3 regions of the Allobosea sp. RIT-PG3_2 genome follow, and region 2 is predicted to be linked to each of the others. Evidence: predicted binding sites of a transcription regulator. Region 2 holds the regulator's gene; each other region holds the start of a gene.

Region 1 (9,754 bases), on a different contig from region 2:
CGGGATTTCGATCAGGCGGTCGTAACCGACGACGCCGATGCCCTCGTTCACCGCCTTTTCCACGGCGGGCCGGATCGCCTGAGCATCCTGCGCCAGCACGATGATCGCCTTGGCGCCGCGCGCGATCAGGCTCTCGACATCGGTGAGTTGCTTGGCCGGCGAGGATTGCGCATCGGCGGAGAGATAGGTGCCGCCGGCCTTCTCGACAGCCGCCTTGATCGCGGCTTCGTCGGTCTTCCAGCGCTCTTCCTGGAAATTCGACCAGCTGACCCCGATGACCGGGCCTTTCGATTGCGCGATGGCGCTGGAATGAATGGACATGGCGGCAACGGCGATGCTCGCCGCGAGGACGAAACGCTTCATCACACTGACCTCCTGAGCTTCCTCTGCCGCTGACTCTCAGGCTTTCCGAGCCCGTATGGCGTCCGGCGGGTGGAGCACAACCCAGAGGGGAGAAGCTGTCAAGCAGACTAACGGAGGGCTGGCGGCAACCTGGCCGGCAGGTCAGGCGACGCGCTTGTCGGGTGAATCGCAGAGGTCGTTCTGGATGCAGCGGCCGCATTCGGGCCTGAGCGCCTTGCAGGTGTAGCGCCCGTGCAGGATCAGCCAGTGATGGGCATGCCGGCCGAACTCCTCCGGCACTGCCTTTTCCAGCCCCATCTCGACCTGCAGCACGTTCTTTCCGGGCGCGATCCGCAGCCGGTTGGCGACGCGGAAGACATGGGTGTCGACCGCATGGGTGATTTCGCCGAAGGCGATGTTGAGCACGACATTCGCGGTCTTGCGGCCGACGCCGGGCAGGCTTTCGAGCTCCTCGCGCGTGGTCGGCACTGCGCTGCCGAACTGCGCGATCAGCTTCTCGCTGAGCGCGATCACGTTCTTCGCCTTGTTGCGATAGAGCCCAATCGTCTTGACGTGCTCGCGCACCGTCTCCTCGCCCAGCGCCAGCATCTTCTCCGGCGTGTCGGCGATGGCGAAGAGCTTGCGCGTCGCCTTGTTGACGCCGGCATCGGTCGCCTGCGCCGAGAGCACGACGGCGACCAGCAGCGTGAAGGCGTTCACGGATTCGAGTTCGCCCTTGGGCTCCGGATTGGCGGCGCGGAACCGCTCGAAGATCTCGCGGATCTCGGCCGGCTTGCGGGCGCGCGCCAACGTGATGCGTTTCGCCGGAGCACGGGCGCGCGCGGGCCTGTTCTGCTGATCCATGTCGGCGTTATAATACCGCAATGGAACCCGGCAAGAGCCCAGCAAGCGAAGGCGAGGACGCTGCGAAGCGGCCGGTCTTCGACGCGACGATCACGCCGCATCGCTCGCTCGGCCGGAACGGCTTCCGCATCGTGATGACGCTGGTCTGCCTGGCGAGCGTGGTCTCCTCGATTCCCTTCGTCGTGCTCGGCGCCTGGCCGGTCGCCGGTTTCTTCGGCATCGACGTCGTCGCGCTGTTCATCGCCTTCCACGTCAATTTCCGCCACGCCCGCGCCTTCGAGCGCATCGTGGTGACGCCGCTGGAAGTCCTGCTGCGCAAGGTCTCGCATCACGGCCGCGAGGCGGTCTGGCGCTTTAATCCGGCCTGGACCCGGCTCGAACGCCAGACCGACGAGGATTACGGCCTGCTGGTGCTGAAACTGGTCTCGCGTGGGCAGAGCGTCGCGGTTGCCGGCGCGCTTTCGCCGCAGGAGCGGGAGGGCTTTGCGCAAGCGTTGGGTGCGGCGCTGGCACAGGCGAGACGGGGCGGGGATTTCGGGCGAGGCTGAGCGAGGACGCCGGGTCGTCAGATACTGTCGCCGGGACTGCGCTCGAAAACAGCTTCAACCTTAAAATTGGTCCCGGTCATGACCAGATAAAGTCTTTCTTCCAAGCGGATGAGCTCGATACGGAAGAATTGTCTCGAATATGTGGCATTGCCGGTGTCTTTCCAGCGACCCGAGCCGGACGCGGTTTCGGCCTGATCGATCTGCTCGAAACGGATGTTTGCCGACCAGCCATTATTGGCCGCAACCATCGAGGATGATTCACCTTGACGGATTTCGATCCGGCAGTGACCGCAGTGGCCGGCATTCGAGCCGATCTGGCGCCAGACACCCGTCATTCCGTTGGTCTGAGAGTGAACCGGACCATGAAGCAGGGACAAGACGCCGATCAAGCCGGACAGGATGGCAAAACGCTTCATAGCCGGAAGCCCCGAGACATTTTCGGAAGAATGGCACGGGACAAGGGAGTCGCAAATCCCAATCAGGGCACGGCGTTAATGCAGCGTTTTCGGAGCAGGTTTTATCTGGGAACAGCTCCCGCGAGCTCCGCAGCTTTCGGGTGGGAACGGCATGGTGCATACCCTAGATTCGCATCATGACGAACGATGCGAGGCTCACGATGAATGCTTCCATGAAAACGGCGATGACCCCGACGCGCTTCTCCAATGCGGTGCTGGCGCGTGCTGCCGAGGCGATGCCGAGCGAGGCCGATTTCCCCACGACGCCGCCGGGCTCGGACTATGACACGGTCCGGCGCATCCTCTCCTTCATCACCCATAACTGGCGCGAGCAGCCGACGATCGAGGCGATCGCGGATGCGGCCGGCGCGACGCCGACCGATGTCCACCATCTCTTCCGGCGCTGGTGCGGGCTGACGCCGAAGGCCTTCCTGCAGGCGATCACGCTCGACCACGCCAAGGGGCTGCTCGCCTCCTCGGCCAGCGTGCTCGATACCGCGCTCGAGGTCGGCTTGTCCGGCCCCGGCCGGCTGCACGATCTCTTCGTCACGCATGAGGCGATGTCGCCGGGCGAATGGAAGGCCGGTGGCGGGGGCTTGAAGCTCTCCTACGGCTTCCATGTCTCGCCCTTCGGTGAGGCGCTGATCGTGGTCACGGATCGCGGGCTGGCCGGGCTCGGCTGGGTCTCGAACAGCGCCGATGGCGGCAAGGTCGTCGGCGGGCGTGCCGAGGCGCTGGCCGACATGATGCGGCGCTGGCCCCATGCCGATTACCACTATGATCCTGTCCTGACCGCACCTTATGCCGGCCGCATCTTCGAGCCCAAGGCCTGGTCGGCGGAGACGCCGCTGCGCGTGGTTCTGATCGGTACCGATTTCGAGGTACGGGTCTGGGAGACGCTGCTGAGGATCCCGGTCGGCTGCGCCACGACCTATGGCGAGGTTGCCAACCAGATCGGCCGGCCGAGCGCGGCGCGCGCCGTCGGCATGGCTGTTGGCAAGAACCCGATCTCCTTCGTGGTGCCCTGCCACCGCGTCATCGGCAAGTCAGGCGCGCTGACCGGTTATCATTGGGGCCTGACACGCAAGCGCGCCATCCTCGGCTGGGAAGCCGGGCAGGCCGCCGCCGGCTGAATTCAGCGCCGCAGATACATGTCCCAGCAGGGCGCGAGCGCGATCCGTTCGCGCCCTTCGAGTGCGCCGGCGAAGAGCTTGCGGATGGCCTCGCGCGCCGTGGTTGGCGGGCATTTCGGTGCCAGGATCGCGTCGATCCGTCCCAGCTCCGTCAGCATGGCCGGCTTGATCGGCGGCGTGCTGCGGCCGGGATCGAGGCCAAGCGGCACGGCGCGGGCGGACTCGAGCCGGAGCAGGCGGTTCATCGGATCGACGAAATCGAGCGTGAAGACGCCATTGAGCTGGCGCTTGTTCGCAGCCTCCCAATTGCGGATCGCCGTGATGCCCTGCTGGATCTCCAGCATCCAGGTCGCCTGAGCGTCGATTTCCGCATAGAGGATGTAGGAGGGCAGCAGATCGCGCCGGACGAGATCGCGATAGCTCTCCTGCTGGTTGGCATAGTGCTCCAGCATCCCGGCCGCGCGCGAGGCGATATCCGGTTTCACGCTGACCCGCCCGAGCGGTCCGAGATCGGGCACGTCGAGGCCGGCATAGGTCGGGGCGCTCATGGCGGCACGCATGCCCCGTTCGACACAGATCACGGCCGAGGGCAAGGCGACCGCGAGCACCAGCACGAGCATCACCGGCCGCAGCCAATCATCGCGACGCTGCCACCATTCGGAGAGGACCGGCAGCAGGATCGGCCATAAGCCGATGAATTCGAGCGAGCCCGTGTTCTGGGTCTCGAAGAAGGCGAGCGCCGCAAGACCCACGGCAAGCCAGCCGAGAGGCGAATCCGCGAGGGTCCGCCAGCCCGCGAGGGTGCGCGGCAGCCCGTCCCGCCATGCCGAGAAGGCCAGCGCCGCGAGCAGCAGCAGGGCCGGGCCGATGACGTTGAATTTTATCGAGGCCACAGTCAGGAAGCGCGGCAGCAGCGTGCCGGTGTTGAGCCCGAGCAGCGTCAGGACATTCGCGAGATAGGCCGAGGTCAGCCCGGTCGTGATTTCCAGCAGCGCGAGCGCGGCGATGACGGCAGCCGCGGCCGTGATCGCATCCCGAAGGCGCATGCGCCCGCTCAGCATCGCATAGCCGACGAGCAGCGTGCCCGTGACGGCGCCCGTGATCTTCGCCAGGAAGAGCGCCAGCATCAGCGCCGCGACGAGCGCGACCTGCAGGCGGCGCCGCGCGAAGAGCAGCGTCGCGATCAGCAGGTAGAGCAGCATGGCGGCATGCCGGTTGTAGAAGCCGAAGCCGTCGAAACCCGGCATCGGATACAATGAATGCAGGTTGATCGGCAGCGCCGCGAACAGCAGGAAGGGCAGCACGAGCGCCAGCGCCTGCGCGCGCGATCGCCGGGCAACGTCGTTCGCCAGCAAGGCGAGCACCGGCAGCGTCACCGGCAGCAGCGCCCAGTTGATCAGCAGCATCGGCTGCGCATTCGGGAAGAGGGCGTCGAGGCCGGCGGTCAGGTAGAAGCCGAGCGGCCCGACAGGCACGAAGAAATCGAGGCTCGGCACTTGGCCCAGCCTGATGCGCCAGGCCGCATCGAGATAGACAACCGTATCCCAGGCATTCGCACCGATCGGCAGGCGCAGCGGCAGGATCAGCCCTGCGACGGCCAGCGCCGCGAAAGCGGCGATCCATAGGCCGGGAGAAAGCACGAGCCGTGCCGCCATACGGCTGCCCCGCGTTTGGGAGTGTCGCCCCCCGATCTCGCTCATCGCCACGCCGAACTCTCCTGGTCCAGCCGGCGCTATGGCAGACAATCCTTACCAGCAGCCTGCTGCGATTGCAGAAACCCCGGCCGGGGCTGCAACTAGAGCAGCCCGCGCTTAGCCAGATGGCGCATCAGATGCGAGGCGCCGAAGGTCCAGGGCTCGCAGGCGTCGGTACGCTTCATCCGGTTGACGAGGCTGCCCAGCTCCGGCGCGGCGATGGTGACGATGTCCCCGTATTTATGGGTGAAGCCGCCGCCCGGCGCATCGCGGTCCTTGATCGGCGCGAACATGGTGCCGAGATAGAGCGCCGCACCGTCCGGATATTGATGGTGCGGGCCGATCATCTGCGCGGCGAGGTCGGCCGGGTCGCGGCTGATCTTGGCGATCGAGGAGGAGCCTTCCAGCGTGAAGCCGTCCTCGCCCGCTACCGTCAGCGTCACGGTCGTGCGGCGGACATGATCGAGCGTGAAGCCCGCGTCGAAGAAGCGGATGAAGGGGCCGACGGCGGCGGCCGCGTTGTTGTCCTTCGCCTTGCCGAGCAGCAGGGCCGAGCGGCCCTCGACATCGCGCAGGTTGACGTCGTTGCCGAGCGTGGCGCCGACGATGCGCCCGTCGGACGCGACGACCAGCACGATCTCCGGCTCGGGGTTGTTCCAGCTCGATGCGGGATGGAGGCCGGCATCGGCTCCCGTGCCGACCGTCGACATCGCCGGGGCCTTGGTGAAGATCTCGGCGTCCGGGCCGATGCCGACCTCGAGATACTGGCTCCAGGCGCCCTGCTTGATCAGCACCTCCTTGAGATGCATCGCCTCGGGCGAGCCGGGCTTGAGCTTGGAGAGGTCGTCTCCGATGAGCTTGCCGATCTCCTCGCGGATCGTTGCGGCAGCCGCCGGGTTGCCGCGTGCCTTCTCCTCGATCACCCGCTCCAGCATCGAGACTGCGAAGGTGACGCCCGCGGCCTTCACCGCCTGCAGGTCGAGCGGGGATAGCAGCCAGGGCCGCTTCGGATCGCGGCTGTCCACAGGGGTGTTGGCGAGGATGTCGGCCAGGGACCCGAGCGTCTCGCCCTGGGCCGCCCGCAGCGCCGCGGCCGGATCGGCGCTCTCGCAGAGGTCGCGGCTGGTCGGGAAAGCGGCGGTGATGTCGACGACCTGCCCGTCGCGCAGCGCCACCACGGCGGGGCCGCCGAGATCGGGGCGCCAGACCCGGCCGACGAGCGCGGCCGCAGCGGAATCCGTCGGCAGGGTTGCGGTCACGGCAAGGTCGAGCTTCGGCATGATGCGGTCCGGAAACGAGTTCGAGTCGGGAGCGCAGATCAGCCGGTTATGCGCGAATGCGCAAGCCGTACCGCGACCATAGGCGCATTGCGGCAGGCGTCATCGATTTGTCATTGAAATGTCGCCTGCGCTTCATGCTAGCTTGCGCACCAACGACAAGAACCGCGGCGGGGTCCGCCCGCGGAAGGGAGATCGTCCATGACCATCAAATCGCGCATCCTGATGTCGGTAGCGGCCTTCGCGCTCGCCGGCGCCTCGCCTGCCCTGGCACAGACCGAAATCCAGTGGTGGCACGCGCTGACCGGCGCGAATAATGACGTCGTCGTGAAACTCGCCGAGGACTTCAACGCCTCGCAGAAGGACTACAAGGTCGTTCCGGTCTACAAGGGCTCCTACCCCGACACGCTGAACGCCGGCATTGCCGCCTTCCGCGCCGGCCAGGCGCCGCACATCCTGCAGGTCTTCGAGGTCGGCACGGGCACGATGATGTCGGCCAAGGGCGCGGTCAAGCCGGTCCACGAGATGATGAAGGAAGCCGGCGAGAAGTTCGATCCGAACGCCTATCTGCCTGCCATCACCGGCTATTACTCGACGGCCAAGGGCGAGATGCTCTCCATGCCGTTCAATTCCTCGTCGATGGTGATGTGGTACAACAAGGACGCCTTCAAGAAGGCGGGCCTCGACCCCGAGAAGCCGCCGAAGACCTGGCCCGAGACCTTCGAGGCCGCCAAGAAGCTGAAGGCTGCCGGCTTCGACAAATGCGCCGTCTCGAACGCCTGGGCGCCCTGGGCCAATATCGAGCAGTTCGGCGCCTGGCATAACGTGCCGCTCTCGACCAAGGTCAACGGCATGGCCGGCTTCGACGCCGTCATGAACTTCAACCAGAGCCCGCTCTTCCTGAAGCACTGGACCAATCTGGTCGAGCTGCAGAAGGACAAGACCTACGACTATTCCGGCCGCACCAACAACGGCGAAGGCCGCTTCACCTCGGGCGAATGCCCGATCTTCCTGACCTCCTCGGGCTTCTTCGGCAACGTCAAGGCGAACGCCAAGTTCGACTGGGGCAATGCGGCGATGCCGTATTATCCGGAAGCCGCGGGCGCTCCGCAGAACTCGATCATCGGCGGCGCCTCGCTGTGGGTGATGGGCGGCAAGAAGCCGGCCGAGTACAAGGGCGTCGCCAAGTTCTTCACCTTCCTGTCGGATGTCGACCGCCAGGTGAAGCTGCACACCGAGTCGGGCTACCTGCCGATCACCAAGGCAGCCTATGAGAAGGTCAAGGCGTCGGGCTTCTACAAGGACAAGCCCTATCTCGAGACCCCGCTCCTCGAGCTGACCAACAAGGCCCCGACCGACAACTCGAAGGGCCTGCGCTACGGCAGCCTCGTCCAGATCCGCGACATCTGGTCGGAGGAGCTGGAGGCGGCGCTGAACGGCCAGAAGACGCCCAAGGCGGCGCTGGACGCAGCGGTCGAGCGCGGCAACCAGATGCTGCGCCAGTTCGAGCGCACCGCGGCGCGCTGATCCGACAGCCCTCTTGCATCCATTGGCCATCCCGGACAAACCCGTCCGGGATGGCCGTCTCGTCCAAGGAAGCCGATGCAGAAGAACGCCTACTTCAAGGGGCTGACCATCCCCTTCCTGCTGCTGGCGCCGCAGCTCGCGATCACCATCGTGTTCTTCTATTGGCCGGCGAGCCAGGCGGTCTGGCAGAGCTTCCTGCTTGAGGACGCCTTCGGCACCTCGACCGAGTTCGTCTGGTTCGAGAACTATCAGACGCTCTTCGCCGATCCCGGCTATCTCAAGGCCTTCATCAATACGGCGATCTTCTCGACCTTCGTCTGCGTGCTGTCGCTGTCGATCGCGCTGCTCTTCGCGGTGATGGCGGATCGGCAGCTCAAGGGCGGCGAGGTCTACAAGACCCTGCTGATCTGGCCCTATGCGGTCGCGCCCGCCATTGCCGGCGTGCTCTGGATCTTCATGTTCGATCCCTCGCTCGGTATGCTGGCGCGCGGGTTGCAGTCGCTCGGCATCGCCTGGAATCCCCGGCTCAACGGCAATGACGCCATGCTGCTGGTCATCCTCGCCGCGACCTGGAAGCAGATCAGCTACAATTTCCTGTTCTTCCTCGCCGGCCTGCAATCGATCCCGAAAAGCGTGATCGAGGCGGCGGTGATCGACGGCGCCCGGCCGATGCGCCGCTTCTGGACCATCGTCTTCCCGCTGCTCTCGCCGACGACCTTCTTCCTGCTCGTCGTCAACATCGTCTACGTCTTCTTCGACACCTTCGGCATCATCGACACCGTGACCGGCGGCGGCCCCGCGGGCGCGACCGAGACGCTGGTCTACAAGGTCTTCGCAGACGGCAAGGGCGGCTCCAACCTCGGCGGCTCGGCGGCGCAGTCCGTGATGCTGCTCATCATGGTCATCGGGCTGACCGCGGTCCAGTTCCGCTTCATCGAGCGCAAGGTGAGCTACTGATGGCGTCCGTGCTCTGGCTAGAACTGACCGCCGAGGAGCTGCGCGCCAAGGCCGCGGGCGATGCCATCGTCGTCCTGCCCGTCGCCTCGGTCGAGCAGCACGGGCCGCATCTGCCCGTCGGTGTCGACACCATCCTGTGCAGCGGCGTCTGCAAGGCGGCGGCCGAGCGCGCCGGCGATGTCGACGTCGTGGTCACGCCGACCCTGTGGTGCGGCATGGCCGAGCATCACATGGCCTTCGGCGGCACCTTCACCTTCGACATCCCGACCTATCGCGCCGTGCTGCTCTCCCTCCTCAAGAGCATCGAGCGCCATGGCTTCCATCGCGTGCTGATCGTCAACGGACATGGCGGCAACATCGCCGCGCTGACGGCCTTCCTGCCCGATTTCGCGCGTGAGACGCGGCTGCATATCGAGGCGACCACCTATTTCCTGCTGGCCGAGGCGGCGCTCCCGCCGTTGCTGGAGGATCAGCAGGCCGTGCAGCATGCCTGCGAGGTCGAGACCTCGATGATGATGGTGCTGGCGCCGGGATCGGTCCGCGATGCCCGTCTCGGCGAGGCTTTCGGCGCGCTCGACGGCCTGCCCGGGCGCCCGACCGTCTCACGCCACCGTTCCTTCCGGGACATGACCGAGACCGGGGTGATCGGCGACGCCCGCCGTGCCACGACGCAGAAGGGCCAGGCCTGCCTGGATGCCTGCGCCGAGGCTCTGGCCGGGCTCCTGCGCGAGATGGGGAAGGGGATCTGATGGTCGAGGACCGCCGCCTGGGCGACGCGATCGCCTATGTCATCCTGACGATCGGCGTGCTGATCGTCGCCTTCCCGGTCTGGCTGACCTTCGTCGCCTCGACCTGGGACGCCGCGACCGTGATCAACGGCCAGATGCCACTCTATCCCGGCCCGTATTTCCTCGAGAACTACAACCGCATCCTCTTCATCGGCACCTCCGGCACGAC
Region 2 (9,754 bases):
CCCCGAAGAACTTGCTGACATTGGCGATCGTGACGATCGCGCTATCGGCCTCTGCCGTGTTCGCCACCGCGCTCATGCGGGCTCCTCCTGAACCGCGGCGCGTTTGATGCGCCGTCCCACGCGCCCCTTAGAGAAGTGGCGTTCGAGGAAATACTGGCCGATCTGCAGCAGCGTCACGACCAGCAGGTACCAGCCCGCAGCGACGATCAGCAGTTCGATGACCCGGGCATTGGCATAGTAGATCGTCTGCGCGTTGCGCAGGATCTCGGCGTACTGGATCACGCTCGCCACCGAGGTGAGCTTGACCATGCTGATCACCTCGTTGCCCACCGGCGGGATGATGACGCGCATCGCCTGTGGCAGCACGATCCGGCGCAATGTCGTCAGCCGCGTCATGCCGATCGCCTTGGCGGCCTCGGTCTGGCCGGTGTCGACGGAGAGGATGCCGCCGCGCACCACCTCGGCCGTATAGGCGCCCTGGTTCATGCCGAGCCCGAGCAGCGTCGCCATGAACGGCCCGATGATATCGATCGTCCGCCAGGAGAACACACCCGGGATGCCGATGGTCGGGAAGACCAGCGCCAGGTTGAACCAGATCAGGAGCTGCAGCAGCAGCGGCGTGCCGCGGAAGAACCAGATGTAGAACAGCGCCACGCTGCGCAGCACCGGGTTCGGCGACATGTACATGATCGCGAAGACGACGCCGAGCACGACGCCGAGCGTCATCGCGCAGACGGTCATGATCAGCGTGTTGCCGAGGCCAGCGATGATGGCGGGCGCCGTGAAGAACTGCCGGACCACTGGCCAGGCGATGTCGCCCTCGACGAAGGCCATCACAATCCAGGCCAGGATGGCGAGGATCACGGCCGAGGCGAACCAGCGGCCGTAGAAGCGCCGCGGCACGATCCTGAGATGGGCGATCGCAGAGAGATCGCGGCTGCTGATCGGTGAAGTGGCGTCGGTCATCGCCGCGTCTCCCGGCTCCAGGCTTCAAGAGCCGTCAGGTTGTCACGGAAGCGCGCGATCTGCTCGCGCACGCGCTCGGGTGCCGTGCCGCCATGGCCGCTGCGGGCCGCGACGGCGGCATCGAGCGTCAGATGGTCGATCACGCCGGCGTCGAGCCGCGGATCGACGGCCCGGAGGTCGACGGCGTCGAGCGTCTCGAGCTCACGTCCCATTTCCTCGCAATAGCGCACAAGCGTCCCCGTGATCTCATGCGCCTCGGCGAAGGGCACGCCCCTGCGGGCGAGATAGTCGGCCACTTCGGTCGCCAGCGCGAAGCCGGAGCCGGCCTGGGCGCGCATCACCTTGGCGTCGGCGCTCATGCTGGCGATCAGCCCGGCAAAGGCGGGCAGCACCTCCTCCAGCACGTCGACGGCGTCGAAGGCGGCGCGCTTGTCCTCGGCGAGGTCGCGGTTGTAGGAAAGCGGCAACCCCTTCAACGCTCCGAGCATGGCGACGAGATCGCCGGTCAGCCGCGCCGCCCGCCCGCGCGAGATCTCGGCGATGTCCGGGTTCTTCTTCTGCGGCATGATCGAGGAGCCGGTGGCGAAGGCATCGTCCAGCGTCACCCAGGCGAATTGCCGGGAAGCCCACAGCGTCACCTCCTCGGCCAGCCGCGACAGGTTCGTCGTCAGCATCGCCGCGACGAACAGGAACTCCGCGACATGGTCGCGCGCGCCGACCGCATCGACCGAATTCTCGAACGGCCGATCATAGCCGAGCGCCCGCGCGCTGAGCTCGGGATTGAGCGTGATCGCGGAGCCGGCAAGCGCCGCCGCCCCGAGCGGCGACTGGCCGGAGCGCGCTTCCCAATCCTTCAGGCGCGAGGCATCGCGCATCAGCACCTGGCCATGCGCCATCAGCCAGTGGCCGAAGGTGACGGGCTGGGCGCTCTGCAGATGGGTGAAGCCGGGGCTGACCGAGGCCGCGTGCAATTCCGCCTGGTCGGCGATCGCGGTCAGCAATTCGGACAGCATCGCCGCCAGCGAACGCGACTTCTCGCGCAGATAGAGCTTGAGGTTGTTCGCCGCCTGGTCGTTGCGCGAGCGCCCGGCCCTGAGCTTGGCGCCGGTCGAGCCGATCCGCTCGGTCAGGATGCGCTCGATGAAGGTATGGACGTCCTCGTCCTGCGGTCCAGGCGCGATGCGTCCTTCGACCGTGTCCCGCGCGATCGCGTCGAGGGCGGTCAGGATGGTGTCGAGTTCCGAGGCCGTCAGCAGCCCGGCGCGCCCGAGTTCGGCCGCATGCGCCTTGCCGCCGGCGACATCCTGAGGCACCAGCCTGGCGTGCTCGCCGGCTGCGCTGGAGAGCTTCATCAACCGCGCATCCGGCGGCTTGCGGAAACGTCCGCCCCACAGGCGGGTCGTCTGGTTCATGATGCTCGTTCCTCCCCTAGCGGAAGAATGGCCTCTTGACCGAGAGGCCGGCAAACGAAACGATCTCCGCAGAGATAGTCCGAAAAGGAATACCCCATGGCCGCCGGTCGGCCTCCCCCGTCATCGACCGCCCTGCGGGCCTTCACCACCGTCGCACGACTGGGCTCGACGGCCCGCGCCGCGCAGGCGGTCAACCTCACCCAGAGCGCCGTCTCCAAGCAGATCCTCTCGCTGGAGCATCATCTCGGCGCCGTGCTGTTCGATCGCAGCCCGCTCGGCCTGAAGCTGACCGAGGCCGGCGCGATCTATCTGCCCTATGCCGAAGCGGCGCTGGAGCAGATGGATCGCGGCGCGCGGCGCCTGGCCGAGCGCTCCGCGGTCGCCCGGCCGATCCGGCTGCACATGGTCGCCATCGTCGGCGAGCGCTGGCTGATGGGGCGCTTTCCCGCCTTCGCCGAGGCTCATCCCGGCGTCGACGTGCAGTTCACCAACTATGTCAGCGAGAGCGAGACCGAAGAGCCCGATCTCGATATCGCCCACGGCGTCCCGCCCTGGACCGGCAGGGAGGCGCACTACCTGTTCGGCCGCGACGTCGCCCTCGTCGCCGCGCCGAGCCTGATCGAACGCATGGGCGGTTTCCGCCGCGCCGCCGACATCCAGAAGATGACGCTGCTCCAGCACTATCAGATGCCGACCTTCTGGGCCGAGTTCACCGAGGCCCACGACCTGCGCGGAGCCGTGCCCGAGCACACCGTGCGCTACGGCTACTATTCCGTGATTACCAGCGCCGCCGTCGCCGGGCTCGGCGTCGCCTTGACGCCGCGCTGCTATGTGGCGGATGAATTGGCCTCCGGCGCGCTCGTCAACCCGCTCTGTCTCGGCTTCACAAGCGCGACCGGCTGCTGGCTCACCCGCCCGCTCGGCCAGCCGGATCGCCCCGGCCTCGACGAATTCGTCACCTGGTTGCTCAGCGAGGCCGGGCAGTTCGACGCCGCGACACGGGCGCCTTCCGCCGCAGACTGATTTCCCGCGAAACTTCCCTCCGGGCGGGGCGTTGTCTTCGCCGAGGAGGAGACATGCTCACCATTCTGCCCGCCCCCGACCATGTCGGCGCCTACCGCCTGTCGCGGACGCTGACGGCCGATGATCTCGATCAGATCATGGCCGATATCGATGCGAAGCTTGGCCGCCACGAGAAGATCGGCATCCTCGCCGACTTCACCGATTTCACCGACATGACATTGGCCGCCGCCTGGAAGGATGCGCGCTACAGCCTTGGCAAGCTCTGGGAACTCCAGCGTTTTCCCCGCGAGGCCGTGGTCACCGACAAGAGCTGGCTCGCCGCCTTCGTCGACCTGCTCAACCCCGCGATCCCCTTCGTCACGGTGCGCACGTTCAAGCCGGAGGAGTACGACACCGCGCTGGCCTGGGCCGGCGATATCGAGGGCGGTCCCAACGCCTGACGATCGCGCGCGTCAGCTGCGCGCGAAGGTCTCGTCGAAGGCGTAGCCGGCGCCGCGCACCGTGCGCAGCGGGTCCTTGGTGTTGGCAGGCGTGATTGCCTTGCGCAGCCGCCCGACATGGACGTCGACCGTGCGCTCGTCGATATAGACGTCGCGGCCCCAGACGGCATCGAGAAGCTGGGCGCGCGAATAGACCCGCCCCGGTGCCTGCATCAGGAATTCGAGCAGCCGGAACTCGGTCGGCCCGAGATGCAGCTCGCTGCCGGCGCGGCGGACGCGCCGGGTCGTGCGGTCGAGTTCGAGATCGCCCGCGGCCAGCAGCCCCGCGACGTGACCTGGCTTCGCCCTGCGAAGAAGCGCCTGGATGCGCGCGATCAGTTCCGGCAGCGAGAACGGCTTGACGACGTAGTCGTCGGCGCCGGTCGCAAGGCCGCGTACCCGCTCGGTCTCCTCGCCGCGCGCCGTCAGCATGATGATCGGCACGCGCTCGGTGTCGCGCCGCGAGCGCAGCCGCCGGCAGAGCTCGATGCCGGAGAGGCCGGGCAGCATCCAGTCGAGCAGCACGAGATCGGGCGTGTGGTCGCGCAGATGCAGCTCCGCATCGTCCCCGCGCGCGACGCTGTCGACCTCGAAGCCCTCGGCCTCGAGGTTGTAGCGCAGCAGCAGGGTGAGCGGCTCCTCGTCCTCGACGATCAGGATGCGTGCGGCCATGATGTCTTGCCTCAGCTGCCCGTGATCGCCTCGACCTCGATATTGGTCGTGTCGAGCTTCGGCCGGTTCACGTCGAGCGAGTCGCCGGTGATGAGATAATGGATTGTCTCGGCGATGTTGGTGGTGTGGTCGCCGATGCGCTCGATGTTCTTCGCGCAGAACAGCAGATGCGTGCAGAACGTGATGTTGCGCGGATCTTCCATCATATAGGTCAGGAGCTCGCGGAACAGCGAGGTGTAGAGCGCGTCGATCTCGTCGTCGCGGCGCCAGACCTCGAGCGCCTTCTGCTCGTTGCCGGCGGCATAGGCGTCGAGCACGTCCTTTAGCTGCGCCTGGACAAGGCGGCTGATGTGCTCGAGGCCGACGACCGCGCGATGCGGCGGCTGGAACTGCCCGGCGATGGCGACGGCCCGCTTGGCGATGTTCTTGGCGAGATCGCCAACGCGCTCGACATCCGCCGCGATGCGGATCGCCGAGATCAGCTCGCGCAGATCGTTGGCGAGCGGCTGGCGCCGGGCGATGGTCAGCACCGCCTTCTCCTCGACCTCGCGCTGGAGATTGTCGAGGCGCTGGTCGGCCGAGATGATCTTCTGGGCGAGCGCGGTGTCGCGGCGCACCAGGGCGACGGTGGAATCGCCCAGCATGCGCTCGGCCATGCCGCCCATTTCGGCGAGGCTGCGGCGGATGCCCTCGAGATCGGTGTCGTAGGAACGGACGATGTGATCGGTCATGGCGTTATCCTCGAAGCATTTTCAAGCGAAGTGGGCACCGGTTCGCGCGATGAAAATGCGATAAAACAAAGAAGTCCGTCGCCGCTCAGCCGAAGCGGCCGGTGACGTAGTCCTGCGTCTGCTTTTTGCCGGGGTTCATGAAGATCGTGTTGGTCGGCGCGAACTCGATGACCTCGCCCAGATACATGAAGGCGGTGTACTGCGAGATGCGGGCCGCCTGCTGCATGTTGTGGGTGACGATGGCGATGGTGAAGTCGCTCTTCAGCTGCTCCAGCAGGTCCTCGATCTTGCCGGTCGAGATCGGATCGAGCGCCGAGGTCGGCTCGTCGAACAGGATCACCTCCGGCTTCTGCGCGATGGTGCGCGCGATGCACAGGCGCTGCTGCTGGCCGCCGGAGAGGCCCATGCCGGAGCTCTTCAGCTTGTCCTTGACTTCGTCCCAGAGCGCGGCGCGGCGCAGCGCGCCCTCGACGCGGTCGTCGAGCTCGGACTTCGGCGGCCTCTCATAGAGCCGGATGCCGAAGGCCACGTTGTCGTAGATCGACATCGGGAACGGCGTCGGCTTCTGGAACACCATGCCGACGCGCGAGCGCAGCTCGTTCACGTCGACATCGTTGGAGATGATGTTGCGCCCGTCCAGCAGGATCTCGCCGGTCGCCCTCTGCTCGGGATAGAGCGAGTAGATCCGGTTGAAGATGCGCAGCAGGGTCGACTTGCCGCAGCCGGAAGGGCCGATCAGCGCCGTGACGTGCCGGTCGCGGAAGTCGAGATTGATGTTCTTCAGCGCCTTGTGCTCGCCGTAGTAGAAATCGAGGTTTTTCACCGCGATCCGGACGGGCGCCTCGGCATCGAGCGATTGCGGGGAGAGTTCAAGGGTCGAAAGCATCGACATGGTCCTTCAGGATCAGACGCGACCGGGTTGGATTCAAGCTCTACTTGCCGCCGCTGACGATGCGGCGGGCAACGATCGAGAGCAGCAGGATCGACATGGTGATGATGAGCGAGCCGGCCCAGGCCAGCTGCTGCCAGTTTTCGTAAGGGGCCGAGGCGAACTGGTAGATCGTCACGGGCAGGTTCGAGACGCCGCCGACGAGGCTCGCCGAGAACCAGAAATTGTTGTTGAGCGCTGTGAAGATCAGCGGCGCGGTCTCGCCGGCGATGCGGGCAAGAGCCAGCAGGATCCCGGTGACCATGCCGGCCTTGGCCGCCCGCCAGGTCACGCTGGTGATGACGACCGAGGGCGGCGCGCCGAGAGCGGCTCCGGCCTCGCGCAGCGGGCCGGGCACGAGGCTCAGCATGTCCTCGGTGGTGCGCACGATGACGGGGATCGCGATGATGCCGAGCGCGACGCCGCCGGCCCAGCCGGAATAGCCGCGGAACGGCTCGACCAGCAGGACGTAGACGAACAGGCCGATCAGGATCGACGGCGCCGAGAGCAGGATGTCGTTGATGAAGCGGATCAGGTTCGCGAGCTTCGAGCGCCTGCCGTACTCGGCGAGCCAGGTCCCCGCCAGCACGCCGATCGGCGTGGCGATGGCGATGCCCAGGAAGGTCAGCACCACCGAACCGGCGATGGCGTTGGCGAGGCCGCCGCCCTGCGAGCCGGGGCCGGGCGTGACCTCGGTGAAGGTCGCGAGCGAGAGCCCGCCGATGCCCTTCACCACCAGCATTCCGAGGATCCAGAACAGCACGAAGATGGCGCAGAAGGTGAAGCCGGTGGCGATGATCTTCATCAGCCGGTCGGCGGTGCGGCGGGACTGGCGGACGCGCCCCCAGGGGGTATGGGGCAGTTCGCGCGGCGTGGAAGCAGTGGTCATGCTCATCTCCCGGGACCTCAGTAGCGCTTCACCCGCGAGACAAGCAGTCGCGCGATGACGAGGACGACGAAGGTGACGAAGAACAGGATGCAGCCCAGCGCGATCAGCGAGTTGAGCTGGAGGCCCATCGCCTCGTTGAACTCGTTGGCGATGCGCGAGGCGATGGTCGAGCCCGGATCGAGGATCGAGCTCGACAGGCGGTTGGCGTTGCCGACGACGAAGGTCACCGCCATCGTCTCGCCGAGCGCACGGCCCAGGCCCAGCATGACCGCGCCGATGATCGAGACGCCGGCCTGCGGCACCAGCACATGGCGCACGACCTCCCAGGTCGTCGCGCCGATGCCGTAGGCGCTCTCGCGCAGCACCGAGGGGATCTGCTCCAGCATGTCGCGGGTGATCGAGGCGATGAAGGGCACGATCATGAAGGCCAGGATGATCCCGGCCGTGAAGATGCCGAGGCCCGAGGGCGAGCGCGAGTAGAGCACGGTGCCGACGATCGGGATGCCCTCGACGATGTTCGAGAGCGGGATCTGCACATAGGCCGCGAAGAGCGGCGCGAAGACGAACAGGCCCCACATGCCGTAGATGATCGAGGGCACGGCGGCGAGCAGCTCGATCGCGGTGGCGACCGGCCGCTTGAACCAGGGCGGCGCGAGCTGGGTGAGATAGACGGCTATGCCGAGCGAGAGCGGCACGCCGATCAGCAGCGCGATCAGCGCCGTCGAGAGCGTGCCGACGATCGCCGGCCAGGCGCCGTACTGGTCGTTCTGGGTGTCCCAGACGCTGGAGGTGATGAAGCCGAGCCCGAACTCGCGGAAGGCCGGCCAGCCGCCGACGACCATCGAGAGCATGATGCCGGCGAGCAGCACCAGGACGAACAGCGCCGCCGCGAAGCTGGCATTGCGGAAGAACAGGTCGAAGCCTGCCTTCGGCGTCCTGCGGACGATCGGCGCGGCGCCGGGAATGCTCGTCATGTCGGTTGCTGCGGTCATCCGCGGAAGCTCCGGTGTCGTAGCCGAGGTCGTCTGCGGCCGGTCGCCCGGCGCCGATCAACCTCAGCCCTCATCCTGAGGAGCGCTCTGCAGGAGCGCGTCCCGAAGGAGGCTCCCGTGCACTCTGGATCCTTCCTTCGAGACGCCGCGCACCGCGGCTCCTCAGGATGAGGGCTGAATGTATGGGCAAGGCGGGAATATCCCGCCTCGCCTTGTCGGCGGCAGCGATCAGAAGATCGGCTTGCCGGCGGTATCGGTCACGCCCTTCCAGGCGGCGCGGACCTGGTCCTTCACATTCGCCGGCAGCGCGACGTAGTCGAGCTCGCTCGCCAGCTTGTCGCCGCTCTTGTAGGTCCAGTCGAAGAACTTCAGCGCGGACTGGACATCTTCCGGCTTCTCCGGCTTGGCATGGACGAGGATGAAGGTCGCCGAGGTGATCGGCCAGGCTTCCGCGCCCTTCTGGTTGTTGAGCGAGATGCCGAAGCCGGGCTGCTCCTGCCAGTTGGCATTGGCCGCAGCGGCCTGGAACGCCTTCTCTTCCGGAGCCGGGAAGTTGCCGTCGGCATTCTTCACCAGGGCGTGGGCGAGCTTGTTCTGCTTGGCATAGGCGTACTCGACATAGCCGATCGAGTTCGCAACCTGCTTGACGGAAGCCGAGACGCCTTCATTGCCCTTGCCGCCGATGCCGACCGGCCACTGGACCGACTGGTTGGTGCCGATCTTGGACTTCCAGTCGGCCGAGACCTTGGAGAGGTAGTCGGTGAAGACGAAGGTCGTGCCCGAGCCGTCCGAGCGGTAGACCGGGTTGATGTTGGCGTCCGGCAGGGTCACGCCGGCGTTGAGCGCCACGATCTTCGGGTCGTTCCACTTCTTGATGTCGCCCAGATAGATCTGCGCGATGATCTCGCCCGAGAGCTTGAGCTTGCCCGGCTCGATGCCGGCGATGTTGACGGCCGGAACGACGCCGCCCATCACGGTCGGGAACTGGATCAGGCCGTCCTTGGTGAGGTCCTCGCCCTTGAGCGGGGCGTCGGTCGCGCCGAAGGCGACGGTCTTCGCCTTGATCTGGCGGATGCCGCCGCCCGAGCCGATCGACTGGTAGTTCAGGCCGATGCCCGTGTCCTTCTTGTAGGCCTCGGCCCACTTGGAATAGATCGGGAAGGGGAAGGTCGCGCCGGCGCCGGTAATGTCGGCGGCCTGGGCGGAACCGGCGATCCCGGCGGCGACGGCCGCGAGAACGAGAATCTTGCGCATTGAGATGTCCTCTCTGGGTCGCTGTATGCAGCGGCCCTGTCAGAACACCCTCTATATGACAGCCAAATGACATTTCGTCATGAAAGCTGTCATGAAAGGCTGACAGCCGGTCTCTAGCCGGCCTGCTGAGCGCCGAAGCGGGGCAGGATCGCCTTGAAGGTCGCGCCCTCGCCGGGCTTGCTCTCGATCGTCAGCCGGCCGCGATGGCGCAGCACGATATGCTTGACGATGGCGAGGCCCAGGCCCGTGCCGCCCGCCTCGCGGCTCGCCGCGGTATCGACCCGGTAGAAGCGCTCCGTCAGGCGCGGCAGATGCTCCGGCGCGATGCCGGGGCCATCGTCACGCACATGGAAGCCGGCCTCGCCCTCCCCGGCCTCGACGGTGATCAGCACCTCGCCGCCCCGCTTG
Region 3 (9,754 bases), on a different contig from region 2:
TATGCGATGCCTGACGTAAATGTCGGTGCCGGGTTGCATCACAAAGGTTCATGCAACTTATAATTGTATTTTTGACATTGGGCTCGTAATCATCGTCGCTCTGGAAAAGGGGGCAACATGATGAGAGCTTTTGCGTTGGCAGCCACTGCAGGTCTCGTCGCTTTTGCGACGGCTCCCGCGATTGCTCTGCCGAAGATCGAATCCTCGACACGGGCGAACGGAGTGGTCGCCTTTCAGGACGAGGCGGATCCCAAGCAGTTTCATATCTATCCTGAGCGAATTCCGCTCGTGCTCGGCCTGACATTGTCCGATCCCTCGGTGAAATACTGGGGCATCGGAGCGCCATTCAGGCAGAAGGATCCCGAGTACGGCCTTTATGTGCCGATCGTCGGGGCAACCATCTCGGGTCTGGCCACGGTCACGATCACACCCGATCAGGAAACTGCGATCCGCGCTGCCATCAAACGCGATTTCGAGGTCGACACGCCGAAGCTCGCCAATCTCGATGGCAAGACCAAGAGCATCGAGCCGGTTTACGCCGCCACCTCGCTCGGCATCAAAGGCAACGGAGATTCAGTCTTTCCGCCCGCGTTTCGCTTCGGTTCGTCCTTCAATTTCGTCGTGGGTTCGCCCGACAGCCACACCTTCGCGTCCTATGTGGCGCAACGCATTCGCGACCAGCCCGACATCACGCCGGATTCGAGCTTCGGTGTGAACCTGGTTGCCACCTCGCAGTTCAGGGGCGCTCCGTGGAGCGTCAGCTGCAAGGCGGATCTCCAGAAGGTCTGGAAGGAGGTGCGGCAGCGCTATAACGGCTCGGGCGGGTACGGATGGTTCGGCATGACGGCCGACTATCAGTCGATCCAGCAGGATCTGTTCCGCAGCAAGCTCATCGATTGCGATCTGAAGGAAGGAGACCTGGAGGCGAAGGAAAAAGGCGCCCAGCTGTTCCAGATCGCGAAGGACGCGCTGACATCGATCAACGACCCCGACAACGAATTCTTCCGCTTTCAACCCAATCCGCAGGCTGCGGCCAATGGCGGGGCTGCGCAAGGACCGTGGCTGGTCTCGCTGAACCTCGCCTACAGCTCCGCCAGCCTGAAGGACAAGATCGAATGGAAGCAGACCTTCACGTTCAATCCGACCGTCGAACGCGATATGCCGGTCTCGCTCACGCTGGCGGTGAAATGCGATGTGAATACAGAGCAATACTTCAAGGAGCTTGAAGTATCCGAGCCTTGCATAACCACGAAGAAGGCAAAGTTCATCAAAGAGTGGACCAGCCGCGAGAACGAACTCAAGCAGGCCAAGCTGATCGAGGTTATGACCAATCCGAATCTGTCGGACAAACAGAAGAAGGATCTGGTCAAATTCTACAGCAAGATCTCGCTCAGCGATTCCGCCATGAAGGTTGCGGCTAGCGGCCTTTCCAGCAAGGACAGCGCCAGCATCCTTAAGACGGCGCCGACGTCTGAGTATTTCATCGGTCTTTCGGACGACTTCTTCGAGCAGCTTGAGCGGTTGGTCGCGAGGGGAAGCTCGGTCAAGGACGCGGTCAAGGCATTGAGCAAATGACCGCTTCGCACGGGAAGCCCGGCTCCGGACTTGCCGTTGCGTCGATCGCCTGGCTGCTGTCGTGCAGCCTGGCGATCGGTGCGGACGCGCCCCAGCAATGCAGGATTTTCGGCGCTGGCCGCATCCCCGACAAGCTCGAGGCTTTCGTGCAGTCCGGCGTCGGGCTGCCACCGCCTTGCGTGAACAACAAATGCTGCATCGACATGAAGTTCCACGAGATCGCCGTCGTCCGAAAGCTGGAGCCGGTCTCCGTATGGACGCGGGCGGTCTTCTTCGACCGGCTCGACACCGGCATTCCGGACAAGCAGATCCGGGTTTCGGTCGTCGACGTCAACGGGATGGAGATCGGGGGATCGAGCGCTCACTATACGATCATTAATGGCGACATCATCACCGACAAGAACGGCTTCAGCTATTTGCCGGTCGTGCTGCAGTTTTCCCCCGACGCGCCGACGGCAAACATCTATGCGCTGAGGTTCGGCTATGCCGATCGGGGGCCGATCTCATATAGCTACGGCCCGTACTTCTACGTGAAGGAACCGGCCGAAGCTGCGTCGACCACCCGCGACAAGCTGTTCCTGCGAGGATTTACAACAATCAGCGGACTTGGCCCCTAGCGACGGCGCGCCATCGCTAGGTGACGCCTCGCCGCCATCACCCCGCCTTCTGCACGAAGCTATCCAGCACCATCTTCCGCCCGGCCTTGTCGAAATCGACGGTGAGCTTGTTGCCGTCGACGCTGGCGACGGAGCCGGGGCCGAACTTGACGTGGAAGACGCGGGCGCCCTCGCCATAGGCGGATTCGCCGGATGATTTCGCCGTCAGCTCGCCTTCGATCAGCAGCGGGCCGCGCTGGCGCGAGCCTGAGCCGAAACCGCCCGAGCTGAAGCCGCGGCCGCTTTCGGAGAAACCGCTGCTGCCACCGCCGTTCTTCGCCCGGTTCTCCTGCGCGCGCTGCCAGCCCGGCGTATTGTAACTGGAGCCGAAGCTTTCCATCCGGTCGAAGCGCGAGGCGCCGTAGCCGCCCTGCGAATAGCTGTTCGGGGCCTGCTCGACCTCGACATGCTCCTCCGGCAGCTCGTCGATGAAGCGAGAGGGTAGGCTGGTTTGCCAGAGGCCGTGGATGCGCCGGTTCGAGGCGAAATAGAGCTTCAGCTTCTTGCGGGCGCGGGTCAGGCCGACATGGGCGAGGCGGCGCTCCTCCTCGAGGCCGGCACGGCCACTCTCGTCGAGCGCGCGCTGGTTGGGGAAGAGCCCTTCCTCCCAGCCGGGCAGGAAGACGGTGTCGAACTCCAGCCCCTTGGCGGCGTGCAGCGTCATGATCGAGACGCGGGCGCCGGATTCGCCGTCGGCGACATCCATCACCAGCGAGACGTGCTCGAGGAAGGCCGGCAGGTCCGGGAACTCGTCGAGCGAGCGCACGAGCTCCTTGAGGTTTTCGAGACGCCCGGCGGCATCGGCCGAACGGTCCTTCTTCCACATTTCGGTGTAGCCGGATTCCTCCAGCACCAGTTCGGCGAGCTCGCCCTGTGGCATATGCTCGGCGCGGGCCGACCAGCGGCCGAAGGCCTCGACCAGCTCGCGCAGCGCCGTACGCGCCTTGGGCTTCAACTCATCGCTCTCGACCGCGGCGCGGGCGGACTGCATCAGCGAGAAGCCGGTGGCGCGGGCGTGGTTGTGCAGGAGCTGGACCGTCGCGTCGCCCAGCCCGCGCTTGGGCACATTGACGATGCGCTCGAAGGCGAGATCGTCGGTCGGCGATACCACGCAGCGCAGATAGGCGAGCGCATCGCGGATTTCGGCGCGCTCGTAGAAACGCGGGCCGCCGATGACGCGATAGGGCACGCCGGCCTGGACGAAGCGCTCCTCGATCTCGCGCATCTGCGCGGAGATGCGCACGAGCACCGCGGCCTGGCCGAGGTCCTGGCCTTTGGACTGCATCGCCTCGATCTCGTCGGAGACGAGGCGGGCTTCCTCCTGGCTGTCCCAGGCGCCGGTGACGGTGACCTTCTCGCCGAGCTCATCCTCGGTGCGCAGCGTCTTGCCGAGGCGGCCCTCGTTGCGGGCGATGAGCTTGGAGGCGGTGGCGAGGATATGGCCGGTCGAGCGGTAGTTGCGCTCCAGCCGGATCACGGTCGCGCCCGGAAAATCGTGCTCGAAGCGCAGGATGTTGTCGACCTCGGCGCCGCGCCAGCCATAGATCGACTGGTCGTCGTCGCCGACGCAGCAGATGTTCCGGCGGCCCTGCGCCAAGAGGCGCAGCCAGAGATACTGCGCCGTGTTGGTGTCCTGGTACTCGTCGACGAGGATGTAGCGGAAGCGGTCGTGATAGGTCTGGAGTACGTCCGGATAGTCGCGAAACAGCGTCAGGCAGTGCAGCAGGAGATCGCCGAAATCGACGGCATTCAGCGCCTTCAGCCGCTCCTGATAGGCGGCGTAGAGCTTGCCGCCCTTGCCGTTGGCGAAGACGGCGGCTTCGCCCGGCGCGACGTCCTTGGGGCTAAGGCCGCGGTTCTTCCAGCTGTCGATGAAGCCCGCCAGCATCCGGCCGGGCCAGCGCTTCTCGTCGATGCCCTCGGCCTGGATCACCTGCTTCATCAGGCGGATCTGGTCGTCGGTGTCGAGGATGGTGAAGTCGCTGCGCAGCTCGAGCAGCTCGGCATGGCGGCGCAGCAGCTTGGCCGAGATCGAGTGGAAGGTGCCGAGCCAGGGCATGCCCTCGGCGACCGGGCCGACGAGATGGGCGACGCGCTCCTTCATCTCCCGCGCCGCCTTGTTGGTGAAGGTGACGGCGAGGATCTGGGAAGGGTAGGCGCGGCTGGTCGAGATGAGGTGGCCGATGCGGGTGGTGAGCACGCGGGTCTTGCCGGTGCCGGCGCCGGCGAGCACGAGCACCGGGCCTTCCGTCGCCTCGACAGCCTGGCGCTGCTCCGGGTTCAGACCCGCGAGATAGCCGGCCGCCGGCTGCGCCGCGGCGCGCGCGGCCAGTCCGCCGGGGCGGGGCAAGGGAGCGGAAAAGGCGTCGGTATCGGACAAGGGTCTAAGCTGCTCGTGCGTGATTCGTTCTCCGGCAAATATAGGGCGTCGATGTCAGGATTGCGCCCTGCCGGAGCGATCATTTTATATCCCGTTCCACAGGGAGGTGGCAGCAATGGTCGAGCATGGCAGCGACGGGCGCTGGGAGGTCACCAATCAGGTGCCTGTGCTGGCGGATTACGATGTCTTCGCCGCCGATCCGGTGCTGCCTCGCATCGTCGCGGTCTTCGGTGCCGATTGGGCCAGCGCCCGGCTGCATGAGGCTGGGCGCACGGTCGGCTCCGGCCGCGTGCAGGAGCTCGCCTATCTCGCCAACCGCCATACGCCGGAGCTTCGGGCCTTCGACCGCTTCGGCAACCGCATCGACGAGATCGCCTTCCATCCGGCCTGGCATGAACTGATGGGCCTTGCCATCGGGCAGGAGACGCATGCGCTGGCCTGGAACCAGCCCGAACCCGGCGCGCAGGTGGCGCGGGCCGCCCTGCAATATCTCTGGTACGGCGCGGAGAGCGGCATCTGCTGCCCGATCAGCATGACCTATGCCGCTGTGCCCGTGCTGAAGCAGGATGCTGCGCTCTGGGAGCAGTGGGGTTCGCTCGTTACGTCCAACCGTTACGATCCGAGGCAGGGGCCAGCGCATCTGAAGACCGGCGCGACGGTCGGCACGGCGATGACGGAGACGCAAGGCGGTTCGGATCTGCGCCAGACACAGACGGTGGCCGAGGATAATCGCGACGGCACATTCTCGCTGCATGGCCGGAAATGGTTCTTCTCGGTGCCGCATTCCGACGTCTTCCTGACGCTGGCGCGGACGGCGGAGGGCATCTCCTGCTTCGTCGTGCCGGGATGGCTGCCTGACGGAGCGCGCAACGGCGTCGCGATCCAGCGGCTCAAGGACAAGGTCGGCAACCGCTCGAATGCGTCGTCCGAGGTCGAGTTCCGGGGAGCCATCGGGCACCTGATCGGCGAGCCGGGACGTGGCATCCGCACCGGGCTCTCGATGAACCATAATTCGCGGCTCGACATCGCGGCGGCGTCCTCCGGCCTGATGCGGATGGCGGTGTCGCTCGCGGCCCATCATGCGCAGCACCGGCGCGCCTTCCAGAAGGCGCTGATCGACCAGCCGATCATGCAGAACGTGCTCGCCGATCTCGCCATCGAGGCCGAGGCCGCCGCCTGGCTCGCATTCCGGTTCTTTGCGGCGCTGGACCGGCAGGAGACGTCCGAGAGCGAGCGCCTGCTGGCGCGGGTCGGGGCGCCGATCGCGAAATACTGGATCACGCGGCGGGCGCCCGCCGTCGTCACCGAGGCGCTGGAATGCCATGGCGGCAACGGGTTCATCGAGGAGAACCCGATGGCGCGGCTCTACAGGGAGGCGCCGCTCAACGCGATCTGGGAGGGCTCGGGCAATGTCATCTGCCTCGACGTGCTGCGCTCGCTGATGCGGGAGGAGGGGGTGGTGGATGTGCTGCGGGCGGAGTTGCTGACGGCTGCCGGGGCGGATCGACGCTATGACGCGGCGCTGAAGCGGCTGGAGGGCGATCTGCCGGAGCTGATGCGCAACGAGGGACAGGCGCGGCGGCTGACGGAGAGGCTGGCGCTGCTGTTGCAGGGCTCGCTGCTGTTGCGGCATGCTCCGGGGGAGGTCGCGGATGCCTTCATCGCGACGCGGCTCGGGGATGGCTGGTCGGGGCAGTTCGGCGATCTGCCGGTTTCGGTCGATGCGGCTGCGCTGGCGCGAAGGGCGGTGCCACGGGCTTCATAGAGCGCACCGTCATTCCGGGGCAGGCCGAAGGCCTGAGCCCGGAATGACGGCAGTAGGCTTCAAGCCGCTTCCGCCGCCTCGAAGTTCATCGCCACGCCGTTGATGCAGTAGCGCAGGCCGGTGGGCGGCGGGCCGTCCGGGAAGACGTGGCCGAGATGGCCGCCGCAATTGGCGCAATGCACCTCGGTGCGGACCATGCCGAACTTGCGGTCTTCGCTGGTCTCGACCGCGCCTTCCAACGGCTGGTCGAAGCTCGGCCAGCCCGTACCGCTCTCGAACTTCTTGCCGGATTTGAACAGCTTCTGGCCGCAGCCGGCGCAGGAGAAGGTGCCGGCGCGCTTCTCGAAGTTGAGCGCGCAGGAGCCGGCCCGCTCCGTGCCATGGCCGCGCAGGATCTGGTACTGCTCCGGCGTCAGCCGCGCGCGCCACTCTGCGTCGGTCAGCTGGAACGGGAAGGTTTCGTCCGCCTTCTTCGGCTCGCCGAACATGCTCATCAGACCCATTGCGATCTCCTTTCAGCGGGCGGTGGGGCCGCCATCCGTCTCGTGCCTCGCAATATGGCGACTCGCCGGCCGGATTTCACCCCTCGGCCTGCCCCGCTATTTCACGATGCTGTGGCACTTTGGCGGGCTTCGTCACCTGACCGTCACGCGACTCCTCTAGCAGCCCCGCCACCCGCAGAGGGAGGAAACCGTGACGCAACAAGCGACACAGACGGCGCGTGCCGCGCGCCGCATGACCAGTTCGGGGCTCGGCTCGGCGGTCCGGCGCAGCAAGACGCTCTCGAAGGCCGGCATGCTGGAATGGCTGTTCGCGCGGGCCTTCTCGGGTCTGGTCTATCCGCAGATCTGGGAGGACCCGGTCGTCGACATGGCGGCGCTGCAGCTCAAGGCCGACGACCACGTCGTGGCGATCGCCTCGGGGTCCTGCAACATCCTCTCCTATCTAACGGCGGCGCCAGTCCGCGTGAGTGCCGTCGACCTCAACGGGGCGCATATCGCGCTCGGCCGGCTGAAGCTCGCGGCGCTGGCACGGCTGGAAAGCCATGAGACGTTCCTGCGCTTCTTCGGCCGGGCGAACGCGCGCGACAACATCGCGCTCTACGACCGCGAGATCGCGCCGCATCTCGATGCCGTCTCGCGCGGTTATTGGGAAGGCCGGGGGCTCAGTGCCCGGCGCCGGATCAACCTCTTCGCCAACGGCTTCTACCGTTATGGGCTGCTCGGCCGCTTCATCGGCACGGGCCATGTGCTGGCGCGGCTGCTCGGGGGCAATCCCCGCGCGATGCTCGCCGCCCGCGACCTCGCGGAGCAGAGGGCGCTCTACGAGCGGCACCTCGCGCCGGTCTTCGAGCGCAGGCTGGTACGCTGGCTGGTGCGGCAGCCGGCCTCGCTCTATGGGCTCGGCATCCCGCCGGCGCAGTACAAGGCGCTGGCCGCCGATGGCGAGGATGGCATCCTCGGGGCGCTGAAGCTGCGGCTCGAACGGCTCGCCTGCGATTTCGACCTCAAGGGCAACTACTTCGCGCAGCAGGCCTTCGGCCGGCGCTATGCCGAAGGCGCCGATGCGGCGCTGCCGCCCTATCTGCAGCCGGGGCATTTCGCGACGGTCAAGGCGCGCGCCTCGAACGTGTCCTATCGCCAGACCCCGGTCACGGCGTTGCTGGAGGACCAGCCGGCCGAGAGCTGCGACGCCTATGTGCTGCTCGATGCGCAGGACTGGATGAACGATGCCGACCTGACGGCGCTGTGGTCGCAGATCACGCGCACGGCCCGGCCGGGTGCACGGGTGATCTTCCGCACGGCTGCCGACGAGCGCCTGCTGCCGGGGCGGGTGCCGGCCGCGATCCTCGACCAGTGGCGCTACGAGGAAGAGCGCAGCCGCGAACTGTGCCGGCAGGACCGTTCCGCGATCTATGGCGGCTTCCACCTCTATGTCCTGAAGGGGCAGGCCCGATGAGCGCGGCCGAGGCATCGGCCGTTACCGCCGCCGGGCTGATGGACCGGATCTACCGGCACCAGCGCCATATCTACGATGCCAGCCGGAAATTCTACCTGCTCGGCCGCGACCAGCTGATCGATGGCCTGTGGCCGCCATCCGGCGCGACCGTTCTGGAAATCGGCTGCGGCACCGGGCGCAACCTGATCCGGATCGCGCGGCGCTATCCGGACTGCGCCTGCTACGGGCTCGACGTCTCCGGCGCGATGCTGGCGACGGCGCGCGCGTCGGTAGCGCGTGCGGGACTGGAGGATCGGGTCAGTCTTGCGCAGGCCGATGCCACTGATTTCGATCCGCAGGCCCTGTTCGGCCTTCCCGGCTTCGACCGGATCGTGATCTCCTATGCGCTGTCGATGATCCCGCCCTGGCAGGGCGTCATCGCCGAGGCTTTGCGCCGTCTGGACGAGGGCGGGGCGCTGCACATCGTCGATTTCGGCGATCAGGATGGCTTGCCCGCCGCCTTCAAGGCGGTGCTGCTGCGCTGGCTCGGCCTGTTCCATGTCACGCCGCGGGAGGATCTGCCGGGAACCGTGCGGGCGCTCGCGGAGGCGGCCGGCGCCGATTGCCGGCTCGCCGCGCCCTATCGTGGCTATGCGGTCCACGCCGTCGCGACGCGCCGCTGATATGCAGCCCGGCCGGCGGCGGCGCTGGTAGCGGCTCATCCGGCGAGCGCCTATGCTCGCCGCAATGGATGCCGCCGACGCCCCGCCCGAAGAGAGCCGTTTCGAAAGCCTTCGCGACCGGCTGCGCCAGCTCTATCACGGCCGGACGCCGGCGGCCCTGCGCTTCCAGGCGGTCACCACGATCGTCGATCTGCTGATCATCGCCTTCTTCGTCGCCACGCCGCTGCTACGGGAGCAGCCGGCATTCCTCTGGATCGATTATTCGGTCGCGGTGATCATGGTGGCGGAGATCGGGGCCCGGCTGCTCGCCTCGACCAACATGCTGCGGCTGCTGCGCCAGCCGACCATGCTGCTCGACCTGTTCATCCTGTCGACGTTGCTGGCGCCGCAATGGCTAGAGAATTTCGGCTTCCTGCGCATCCTGCGTCTCTGGTCGCTCTCGCATAAAGGCATCGTCTGGTCTCAGTTCCGCTCCACCCGCTTCCGCGAGTGGGAGAACGTGGTGCGGGCGCTGAGCAACATCGCGACCTTCCTCTTCGTCGTCACCGGCTTCGTCTACACCTTCTTCTTCCGGCAGGCGGGCGGGCTGGAGAGCTACGTCCAGGCGCTCTACTTCACGGTCGCCACCGTGACCACGACCGGGTTCGGCGACGTGACGTTGCCCGGTGTCGCCGGCAAGCTGACGTCGATCGTGGTGATGATCGTCGGGATCACGCTGTTCGTGCGGCTGGCGCAGGCGCTGTTTCGCCCCAACAAG

The links. The regulator PhoB, encoded in region 2, activates phosphate uptake and scavenging genes when phosphate is short. The targets are predictions, from matches to a motif close to TGTCATNNANCTGTCAT.
Region 1: a site for PhoB is predicted at 6,414-6,430, ahead of ugpB (sn-glycerol-3-phosphate ABC transporter substrate-binding protein UgpB). Genes of this name have one in related genera too.
Region 3: a site for PhoB is predicted at 7,010-7,026, ahead of AC2FAN_RS17765 (BtaA family protein). Genes of this name have one in related genera too.

The regions. Positions count from the first base shown of each region.
Region 1 is NZ_JBXWCA010000002.1:900,992-910,745, reverse strand. It holds gene xylF (D-xylose ABC transporter substrate-binding protein) at 1-363, opposite strand, end outside; gene nth (endonuclease III) at 505-1,206, opposite strand; gene AC2FAN_RS09865 (DUF2244 domain-containing protein) at 1,227-1,754, shown strand; gene AC2FAN_RS09860 (hypothetical protein) at 1,772-2,170, opposite strand; gene AC2FAN_RS09855 (methylated-DNA--[protein]-cysteine S-methyltransferase) at 2,446-3,342, shown strand; gene AC2FAN_RS09850 (hypothetical protein) at 3,345-4,997, opposite strand; gene AC2FAN_RS09845 (fumarylacetoacetate hydrolase family protein) at 5,138-6,316, opposite strand; gene ugpB (sn-glycerol-3-phosphate ABC transporter substrate-binding protein UgpB) at 6,515-7,840, shown strand; gene ugpA (sn-glycerol-3-phosphate ABC transporter permease UgpA) at 7,916-8,797, shown strand; gene AC2FAN_RS09830 (creatininase family protein) at 8,797-9,546, shown strand; gene ugpE (sn-glycerol-3-phosphate ABC transporter permease UgpE) at 9,546-9,754, shown strand, end outside.
Region 2 is NZ_JBXWCA010000012.1:12,366-22,119, reverse strand. It holds gene AC2FAN_RS24975 (amino acid ABC transporter ATP-binding protein) at 1-76, opposite strand, end outside; gene AC2FAN_RS24970 (amino acid ABC transporter permease) at 73-966, opposite strand; gene argH (argininosuccinate lyase) at 963-2,378, opposite strand; gene AC2FAN_RS24960 (LysR family transcriptional regulator) at 2,475-3,401, shown strand; gene AC2FAN_RS24955 (SpoIIAA family protein) at 3,455-3,841, shown strand; gene phoB (phosphate regulon transcriptional regulator PhoB) at 3,854-4,552, opposite strand; gene phoU (phosphate signaling complex protein PhoU) at 4,564-5,283, opposite strand; gene pstB (phosphate ABC transporter ATP-binding protein PstB) at 5,369-6,175, opposite strand; gene pstA (phosphate ABC transporter permease PstA) at 6,216-7,100, opposite strand; gene pstC (phosphate ABC transporter permease subunit PstC) at 7,118-8,074, opposite strand; gene pstS (phosphate ABC transporter substrate-binding protein PstS) at 8,321-9,346, opposite strand; gene AC2FAN_RS24920 (ATP-binding protein) at 9,460-9,754, opposite strand, start outside.
Region 3 is NZ_JBXWCA010000006.1:48,556-58,309, forward strand. It holds gene AC2FAN_RS17740 (hypothetical protein) at 121-1,575, shown strand; gene AC2FAN_RS17745 (hypothetical protein) at 1,572-2,192, shown strand; gene AC2FAN_RS17750 (ATP-dependent helicase) at 2,230-4,611, opposite strand; gene AC2FAN_RS17755 (acyl-CoA dehydrogenase family protein) at 4,727-6,376, shown strand; gene msrB (peptide-methionine (R)-S-oxide reductase MsrB) at 6,436-6,870, opposite strand; gene AC2FAN_RS17765 (BtaA family protein) at 7,070-8,335, shown strand; gene AC2FAN_RS17770 (class I SAM-dependent methyltransferase) at 8,332-8,997, shown strand; gene AC2FAN_RS17775 (potassium channel family protein) at 9,062-9,754, shown strand, end outside.